2 regions of the Janibacter sp. RAF52 genome follow, and region 1 is predicted to be linked to the other one. Evidence: riboswitches for the same ligand, from Rfam matches in the RefSeq annotation. Region 1 holds a riboswitch; the other holds the start of a gene.

What was found. A riboswitch is a leader RNA that binds a small molecule or an ion and turns the genes downstream of it on or off. The one in region 1 is predicted to bind FMN.
Region 2: it holds a riboswitch for FMN, as region 1 does, so the genes downstream of both, ribD (bifunctional diaminohydroxyphosphoribosylaminopyrimidine deaminase/5-amino-6-(5-phosphoribosylamino)uracil reductase RibD) here and pnuC (nicotinamide riboside transporter PnuC) in region 1, are expected to answer to the same signal.

Annotation. Positions count from the first base shown of each region.
Region 1 covers NZ_JBFRDY010000003.1:373,355-378,012, forward strand. The annotation lists gene hisF (imidazole glycerol phosphate synthase subunit HisF) at 1-244, opposite strand, end outside; gene AB4Y78_RS06300 (hypothetical protein) at 327-893, shown strand; gene AB4Y78_RS06305 (PH domain-containing protein) at 880-1,314, opposite strand; gene hisG (ATP phosphoribosyltransferase) at 1,302-2,141, opposite strand; gene AB4Y78_RS06315 (phosphoribosyl-ATP diphosphatase) at 2,152-2,415, opposite strand; gene pnuC (nicotinamide riboside transporter PnuC) at 2,448-3,140, opposite strand; FMN riboswitch at 3,156-3,286, opposite strand; gene rpe (ribulose-phosphate 3-epimerase) at 3,711-4,367, opposite strand; gene AB4Y78_RS06330 (VOC family protein) at 4,389-4,658, opposite strand, start outside.
Region 2 covers NZ_JBFRDY010000008.1:26,155-30,812, reverse strand. The annotation lists gene AB4Y78_RS11515 (bifunctional 3,4-dihydroxy-2-butanone-4-phosphate synthase/GTP cyclohydrolase II) at 1-301, opposite strand, end outside; gene AB4Y78_RS11510 (riboflavin synthase) at 298-909, opposite strand; gene ribD (bifunctional diaminohydroxyphosphoribosylaminopyrimidine deaminase/5-amino-6-(5-phosphoribosylamino)uracil reductase RibD) at 909-1,988, opposite strand; FMN riboswitch at 2,134-2,263, opposite strand; gene AB4Y78_RS11500 (lysozyme) at 2,355-3,173, opposite strand; gene sucD (succinate--CoA ligase subunit alpha) at 3,352-4,242, opposite strand; gene sucC (ADP-forming succinate--CoA ligase subunit beta) at 4,261-4,658, opposite strand, start outside.

The DNA.
Region 1 (4,658 bases):
CGCCGACGGTCAGGGGGATGAAGACCTCCTCGGCGGTGCGGGTCACGACGTCGTAGGTCGTCGCCCGGTCGGCGCTGCTCGCCGTGACGTCGAGGAAGGTCAGCTCGTCGGCGCCCTGCTGCCCGTACCTGCGCGCGAGCTCGACCGGGTCGCCGGCATCACGCAGGTTGGCGAAGTTGACGCCCTTGACGACCCGTCCGGCGTCGACGTCGAGGCACGGGATGACACGCACGGCGAGAGACACGCGGGGCAGCCTACCCAGCAGGGCGAAGGGAGGACCGCCGCCGGCCACGTGGTGGGCCCGGCCGGCCGCTACGCTCCGTGCGGTGTCCGCCCTTCGCCAGGTCCTCGACCATGCCGCCACCGCACCACCGTCGTGCGGCCGGGTGCACGTCGTGGCCATCGACGGCCGCAGCGGCTCGGGCAAGACCTCGCTCGGGCGCCGGGTCGCCACCGCGTGGGGCGCACCGCTGGTGTCGATGGACTCGATCTACCCCGGCTGGTCGGGGCTCGCGGCCGGCACCGACCTGCTCGTCGAGCACGTCCTCGAGCCACTCTCCCGCGGCGCCGGGCCCGTCGTCCCGACATGGGACTGGCTCGCCGACCGGCCCGGACCGGCGCTGCCCCTGACCGTAGATGACCGACTCGTCGTCGAGGGCTGCGGCGCGAGCGTGGGGGCGGCTGCCCCCTTCGCCGGGACGCGGGTGTGGCTCGACGCGCCCGCCGGGCTGCGTCGGGAGCGTGCCATCGCCCGGGATGGTGCGCTCTTCGCGGGCCACTGGGACATGTGGGCCGCCCAGGAGGAGGCCGTCTTCGGGGCCGACGGGACCTCGTCGCGGGCACACCTGGTCCTGGGCGGAGCGGACCCGTCCGACGAGGTCAGCGACCGATGAGGTCGGCCAGCCGCTGAGCCTCGTCGACGGACTGCGGCCCGTCGGAGCGTTGGATCGCCATGACGGCGACGTCGAGATCGTCACCGAGGTCGATGCGCGGCCACGGCATCCCCTGCGAGAAGCGGACCGCGGTCATGGACTCCCAGGGGACGAGCTCCCCCGGGCCGAGGTTGCGGACGTACAGACCCTCGGCGGTCGGGCGGGCGTGGATCGTCGCGAAGCGACTCATGAAGACCGCCACCGCGACCCCGATGCCCGCGCAGGTCAGCCGGTCCATGATCCCGAAGCGCTCCGGCAGGGACGCCGCCAGGGCGATGGCCCCGACGAGCGTCACGACGCCGATGACGGCCGAGACGACCCGCCCACGGCGGGGCCGGAAGGCGGCAGCGGTGGCGCGGTCGGGCGCGGTCACAGCCGGCACGCGCTGATCTCGGTGACGAGGATGGCGCGGGCACCGAGGTCGTAGAGCTCGTCCATGATCCGGTTGGTCCGCGCGCGCGGGACCATCGAGCGCACCGCGCACCACCGCTCGTCGTGCAGGGTGCTGACCGTCGGCGACTCGAGACCGGGCGTCAGCTGCACCGCCTGCTCGACGAGCTCGGCCGGGCAGTCGTAGTCGAGGAGCACGTACTCACGGGCGGTGACGACTCCGGTCAGGCGGCGGTGGAGGACGTCGATGCCCGACTCGCTGGCGTCGCTGCGGCGGATGAGCACGGCCTCGCTGCGCAGGATCGGTTCGCCGAAGACCTCTAGGCCCTGCTGCCGCAGGGTCGTCCCGGTCTCGACGACGTCGGCGATGGCATCGGCGACCCCGAGGGTGATCGCGGTCTCGACGGCGCCGTCCAGGCGCACGACGTCCGCGGTGATCCCCTGCGCCGCGAGGTGGTCACGCACGAGGCCGGCATAGGACGTGGCGACCCGACGGCCGCCGAGGTCGGCGGCTCCGCTCGCCTCGCCGGGGCGCCCGGCGAAACGGAAGGTCGAGCCACCGAAGCCCAGACCCATGACCTCGGTCGCGGTCGAGCCGGAGTCGAGCAGCAGGTCGCGGCCGGTGATGCCGGCGTCGACCTGTCCCTTGCCGACGTAGAGCGCGACGTCGCGGGGGCGCAGGTAGAAGAACTCGACGTCGTTGTCCGGGTCGGCGACGATGAGCTCCTTGCTGTCGCGGCGGACCCGGTAGCCCGCCTCGCGGAGCATCTCGACGGCAGGTTCGGACAGGGAGCCCTTGTTGGGCACGGCGATGCGCACAGCGGTCCTCTCAGAGGTGGGTGTAGACGTCGTCGACGGTGAGCCCGCCGTCGATCATGAGCACCTGCAGGTGGTAGAGCAGCTGACTGATCTCCTCGGCCAGCTCCTCCTTGCTCTCGTACTCGGCGGCCATCCACACCTCGGCGGCCTCCTCGACGATCTTCTTGCCGATCGCATGGGTCCCGGCATCGAGCTGCGCCACGGTGCCCGAGCCCGCGGGCCGCTCTGCGGCCTTGCGGGAGAGTTCGTCGAAGAGGGTCTCGAAGGTCTTCACGGGAGACCAGCCTAGTTCGCCGCAGGCCGCAGCTAGTTCGCGGGTTCAGCGTCCGGACGCTCGCTGCGCGAGGCGCGCAGCCACACGACGAAGCCGTAGAGGACGAAGGCGGCGTACACGGCGTAGAGCACCGCCGTCGGCAGGTAGCCGCTGTGCCACAGCAGGGGCACGCCGACGAGGTCGACCCCGATCCAGATGAGCCAGAACTCGTTCCAGCCGCGCGCCATGGCGTAGGTCGCGAGCAGGGAGCCCATGAAGATCCAGGCGTCCGCGACGTGGTACCAGCGCGGGGCGGGCCAACCGGCACCGAGCATCGTGAAGACCTGCTGGGCGACGGCCACGCCGAGCACCATGGTGACCACGAGCCCCGCGCGCTCGCCCCAACTGGCCCAGCGGGGGGTGATCGCGTGGGCGTCACCCGTGTGCTGCTCGCGCTTGACCTGCCGCCAGCGCCACCACCCGTAGAGCGAGGTGATGATGAAGAAGATCTGCCGGGCCGACTGCCCGAAGAGGGGCGCCTTGTCGTCGACTCCCATCGTGATGCCGATGTAGACGAAGAAGAGGATGACGTTGCCGACGATCCCGATGGGCCAGGCCCACACCTTGCGGAGCATCCCCCCGACGGCGGAAGCCAGGCCGAAGCCGATGCCGATGACCTCCATGAGGGAGAGCCGGTAGCCGGCGATGTCGACGCCGGCCGCGTAGATCCATTCGATGATGGACATGGGTGATCCGATCCGCACGCGCCGCTCTCGTCCGGACTGTCACCGTCGGCCCCGGGGTTCTTGACCGGAGTTCACCGCCTGCCGGAGCAGTCGGGTCGCGGGCTCTCACCGCCGGTGCGGATTTTCACCGCGTCACGTGGCACGTGCACGACCATTGTGCGAAGGGAGCCCACCGCTCGGCAATTCGGTGGCCGCGTGAGTCGGGCCGTGGATCTGCCGGCCGCACCTCATGCGGGTGGTCGCGGACGCGGTGCAGCTGCTGTGCGCTGCTCGACAACGAGGTCGCCGACCGGCTGGTGTACGACGAGGAGGGGTCCTCCTTCGTCCCGGGGCGCGGGTACCCGCAGGCTCACGACGTCGCGCTCGACGTGGCCACGGGCATCTGCGTCGAGATCCACGCCGTATAGCGACGAGCTCTTCGTCGAGCGCGGCCGCTGGCTATCTCGCGCCGCAGGGCTTCGGAGGCGCGGGGGGACTAGGTGGCACCGACGCTCCCAACTGCGCAGAGCCCTGCCCGTCCACCGCCGTCCGCTCCACCACCCGAGTGACGGTTGCGGGCCGGACACCAGGTCAGTGCTGGTGCCCCCGGGCGAGCTCGCGCAGCTCGTCGACGGCGGCGGCGGCCGACTCGGCGCCGTAGACGGCGGACCCCGCGACGAAGACGTCGGCACCCGCCTCGGCGCACTGCTCGATGGTCTTCGCCGAGACGCCCCCGTCGACCTGCACCCAGATGTCGCCGCCGTGCCTGCGCACGGCCTCACGCACCTGCGCGACCTTGGGCATCTGGTCGGCCATGAAGGACTGCCCGCCGAAACCCGGCTCGACGGTCATGACGAGCACCATGTCGAGCTCGGGCAGCAGTTCCTCGTAGGGCGCGAAGGGGGTCCCCGGCTTGATCGCCATCGACGCACGCGCCCCCTGGGCCCGGATGTCGCGGGCGAGCGTCACCGGGTCCGCGGCGGCCTCGATGTGGAAGGTGACGCTCTGGGCACCGGCCTCGGCGTACGGCGGGGCCCACCGGTCGGGGTCCTCGATCATCAGGTGGCAGTCGATCGGGATCGGGCTCACCTTGAGCAGCGACTCGACGATCGGCAGGCCGAGGGTGAGGTTGGGGACGAAGTGGGCGTCCATGACGTCGACGTGCGCCCAGTCGGCGTTGCCGATCGCGCCCAGCTCGGACTCGAGGTTGGCGAAGTCTGCGGACAGGATGCTCGGGGAGATCTGCACGGGGGTCCTCGTGGTGGTGGGTCAGGCCTGGTGGATGGACAGGATGTTGCCGACGCCGTCCTCGATCTGGAAGTGCAGTCCGATGACGTCCTGGGTCAGCTCTTCGCGGACGACGACGTCGCCACGGTCACGCAGCCGGTGGTACTCGCGCTCGACGTCGTCGACGGCGAGCATGAGCGCGGCGAGCCCGGCGCGCAGCTGGTGCTCGGACCAGGCCCGGGTCGCGTCGTCCTCGATCGGCTCGAGGTTGATCTGCGCACCCATCTCCCACCCGCTGCTCGGGCCGAGGAT
Region 2 (4,658 bases), on a different contig from region 1:
TCACTCCCTCGCGGGCGTCGACCGAGACGGAGTAGGCGGTGCCCTTGGCGTCCTCGTTGATGGCCGTCATCGGGGGCAGCGCGAGCCGGTCGAGGTCACCGCCGGTCATCGCCACGCAGATGACCCCGCTGCCCAGGTGCACCGTCAGGCCCATGAGCTCGTCGGTGGCCGCGTCGGCGGCGAAGATGATGTCGCCCTCGTTTTCCCGGTCGGCGTCGTCGACGACGAGCACGGGCCGACCGTCGGCGATCGCCTCGATCGCGCTCTCGATCGGGTCGAGCAGGGTCTCGTCGTGGGTCATCGCGGGTCCTGGGTGTCGAGGGTGAGCAGGCGCTGCACGTACTTGCCGAGGACGTCGACCTCGACGTTGACCCGGTCACCGACGCCCTTGCGCCCCAGGGTGGTCAGCTGCAGCGTCGTGGGGATGAGGGCGACCTCGACGTGGTCGTCGCCGACCCGGGTCAGGGTCAGGCTCACCCCGTCGAGGCAGATCGAGCCCTTGTCCACGACGAAGGGAGCCAGCTCCGGCGCGAGGGAGAGGCGCACCTCCTCCCAGGCATCGCCCGGCCGCCGCTCGAGGATCGTCGCCGTGCCGTCGACGTGCCCCTGCACGAGGTGCCCGTCCAGACGGGCCCCGAGGACCATGGCGCGCTCGAGGTTGACCGCGTCGCCGACGACCAGATCGCCCAGGGCGGAGCGCCGCAGGCTCTCCGCCATGACGTCGAAGGTGACCTCTCCCCCCTGCGGCTCGTGGTCGGTGACGGTGAGGCACGCGCCGTTGACGGCGATCGACGCCCCGTGGGCGGCCTCGGTGGTGGTGACGGCGCCGCGCACCGTGATCCGGCTGGACTCCTCCCCCGGCGCGATGGCGACCACCTCCCCGAGCTCTTCGACGATCCCGGTGAACATCAGTGCTCCCTCCTCACGGCGGCCGTGACGGCGATGTCGTCGCCGAGCCGCGTGACGTCGGTGGTGGTGAGGCGCAGCGCCTCGGTCATGGTGGTGATGCCGGCGTCCCCGAGGACCGGCGCGCCGGCCCCGAGCAGTGCCGGCGCGAAGTGGGCGACGACCTCGTCGACGAGGTCGGCCGCGACGAAGGAGGCCGCGAGACGGGCGCCGCCCTCGAGCAGCACGGAGCGCACGCCCCGCGCGTGGAGCCCGCCGAGGAGCGCCGCGGGGTCGATGCCGCGCTCCCCCACGGGTAGAGCGAGCACGTCGACCCCCGCGTCGGTCAGTCGCGCCGTGTCGGCTCCCTCGGCGACCGCGACGAGGGTCGGGGCCGCGTCGTCGAGGACACGGGCGGTCGGCTCGATCTCGGCGCGGGTGTCGGCGACGACCCGCAGCGGCTGGGTCGCGCCCTCGACCCCGCGCACGGCCAGGTGCGGGTCGTCGGCACGCAGGGTGCCGGCCCCCACGAGGACCGCGTCACGCTCCGCGCGCAGCCGGTGCACCGCCTCGCGGGCCGTGGGCCCGGTGATCCAGCGACTCGTCCCGTCGGTGGCGGCGGTGCGCCCGTCGAGGGTGCTCGCGAGTTTCCACGTGACGTACGGACGTCCGGTCCTCACGGCGTGCAGCCAGGCCCGGTTGACGTGGGTGGCGGCCTCTCGCCCGACACCTTCGACGACCTCGATCCCGTGGTCCCGCAGCAGGTCCGCTCCCCCACCAGCAGCTGCGGTGGGGTCCGGCGCCGCGACGACCACCCGGGCGATGCCGGCGTCGAGCAGGGCTGCGGTGCACGGGCCGGTCCGGCCGGTGTGGCGGCAGGGCTCGAGGGTGACGACCGCCGTGCCCCCGCGCGCGGCCTCTCCCGCGGCGGCCAGCGCGACGACCTCGGCGTGGGGGCCGCCGGCCCGGGCGTGCCACCCTTCGCCGACCGGTGCGCCGCCGGCGTCGAGCACGACGCACCCGACGACGGGGTTGGGGGCCGTGTGTCCCAGACCGCGGGCCGCCAGGTCGACGGCACGCGCCATCGCCTGCTCGGTGGTCATCGGTCCCTGCATCTGCCTCTCCGTGGTCCGACGCGGACCACGGGGTGCAGGGAGGCACGCCAAGGGCGTGACGGCGTGCGCGAAGCACCGGGAGACCCGGTGACGTCGGCCGCGATGAGTCACCACGCGCGGCACGACCGCGCCGCCGCGTGCTGCCTCCCATCCGGACTTTCACCGTCGGTGCTGGAGTTCCACCAGCTCAACCCGGCCTCGAGAGGACGGGCTCGCGGACTGTCACCGCCGGCTCGGAATTACACCGACCCCGGAGCACGCGTACGACTGACTCGTACGACACCGAGCGTACTCGCACGCAAGCGGGGCGGCACCGTGCGTCTCGCCACACGGCACCGCCCCGCCCGTCGGTGATCAGTTCGCGGCGAAGTACCGCAGGCGCTCGAGGGTGCCGTTCCACACGTTCTGGTCGATCGGGGTGTCGCTGTACTGCCAGAAGGTGTGCGTGGGCCAACCGGTCGGCAGGGTGCCCCGCGTCGACGAGTAGCGAGCGATCCACAGCGGTGACTTCGTCGGGATCGTCGTGTCGCTGCCGACGCACTGCGTCCACCAGCTCGTCGCCGTGTAGATGACCGGGTAGCGGCCCGTGCGCGACCTGTACTGGGTGAGGAAGTCGTTGATCCAGGTGCGCATCTGCGTCTGCGTCTTGCCGTAGCAGGTGGCGCCGTAGGGGTTCCACTCCATGTCGAGGGCGCCGGGCAGGGTCTTGCCGTCGGCGCTCCAGCCGCCACCGTGGTCGACGAAGTGGTTGGCCTGGGTCGTCCCGCTCGAGCTGTCGGGCAGCGCGAAGTGGTAGGCGCCGCGGATGAAGCCCTGGGCGTAGGAGCCGGTGTACTGGTGGCCGAAGGAGGGGCTCGTGTACGTCGTGCCCTCCGTCGCCTTGACGTAGGCGAAGCGCTTGCCGGCACCCCACTGACCGGCCCAGTCGACCTGGCCCTGCCAGTTGGAGACGTCGATGCCGGGGACCCCGGCGGGCACGGCGGCCGTGACCTGGGAGCGGGTCCGGACGTCGCGCTGCCGCCAGCCCATCGCCGCCTCGCCCGGCTCGGTGATGCCGGCCGCCTCGGCCTGCGGGGTGGGCTCGGGCGTGGCGGGCGCCGCCTGGGCACCTGTCGACATGAGCAGGCCGGCGGCGGCGAGCGCACCGGCGGCCAGCATCGTGGTCCGGGACATGCGAGATCTCCTCGTGCAGGGGTGGTGGCCCCTGGGCAGGGCCTTTGGCACGCTAGGACGTCAAGATGACGAGGACCCCACGGGCGTCTCCCGACTTCGTCAGGTCTTCGTCAGGACATGGCGAAGGGGGACGACGACCCGTGGTCGTCGTCCCCCTTCACGCGTGGGATGTCCGGGACTACTTGGACAGGCCCTGCATGATCTCGCGCATGAGGTCGGCCGTCTCGGACGGCGTCTTGCCGACCTTGACGCCAGCGGCCTCGAGGGCCTCCTTCTTGGCCGCGGCCGTACCGGAGGAGCCGGAGACGATGGCGCCGGCGTGGCCCATGGTCTTGCCCTCCGGGGCGGTGAAGCCCGCGACGTAGCCGACGACCGGCTTGGTGACGTGCTCCTTGATGTAGGCCGCCGCACGCTCCTCTGCGTCGCCACCGATCTCGCCGATCATGACGATCGCGTCGGTCTCGGGGTCGGCCTCGAAGGCCTCGAGGCAGTCGATGTGCGTCGTCCCGATGATCGGGTCGCCGCCGATGCCGACACCGGTGGAGAAGCCGAACTCACGCAGCTCGTACATCATCTGGTAGGTCAGCGTGCCCGACTTGGACACGAGACCGATCCGGCCGGAACCGGCGATGTCGGCCGGGATGATGCCGGCATTGGACTTGCCGGGGCTGATGAGGCCGGGGCAGTTGGGGCCGATGATCCGCGTGGCCTTGCCGACGGAGTAGTTGTAGAACTCCGCGGTGTCCTTGACGGGGATGCCCTCGGTGATGACGACGGCGAGACCGATCTCGGCGTCGATGGCCTCGATGACGGCGGACTTGGCGAAGGCCGGCGGCACGAAGACGACGGACACGTCGGCGCCCGTCTCCTTGATCGCGTCGGCGACGGAGCCGAAGACGGGGACGGACTGGCCGTCGGGGAAGTCGACGCTCTGGCCGGCCTTCTTGGGGTTGACGCCGCCCACGACGTTGGTGCCCGAGGCGAGCATGCGCGTCGTGTGCTTCATGCCCTCCGAGCCGGTCATGCCCTGGACGATGACCTTGGAGTCAGCGGTGAGGAAGATTGCCATGTCTGTTTCAGTCGTCCTTTACTTCGCGGCCAGCTCGGCGGCCTTGCGGGCGGCGCCGTCCATGGTGGCCTCGACGGTCACGAGCGGGTGGTTGAACTCGGCGAGGATGCGACGGCCCTCGTCGACGTTGTTGCCGTCCAGGCGCACGACCAGCGGCTTGCTCGCCGAGTCGCCGAGGGTCTTCAGGGCGCCGACGATGCCGTCCGCGACCGCGTCGCACGCGGTGATGCCACCGAAGACGTTGACGAAGACGGACTTGACCTGCTCGTCGCCGAGGATGACGTCGAGGCCGTTGGCCATGACCTCGGCCGAGGCGCCACCACCGATGTCGAGGAAGTTGGCCGGCTTGGCCGCGCCACCGGTGAAGTCCTCACCGGCGTAGGCGACGACGTCGAGGGTGCTCATGACGAGTCCGG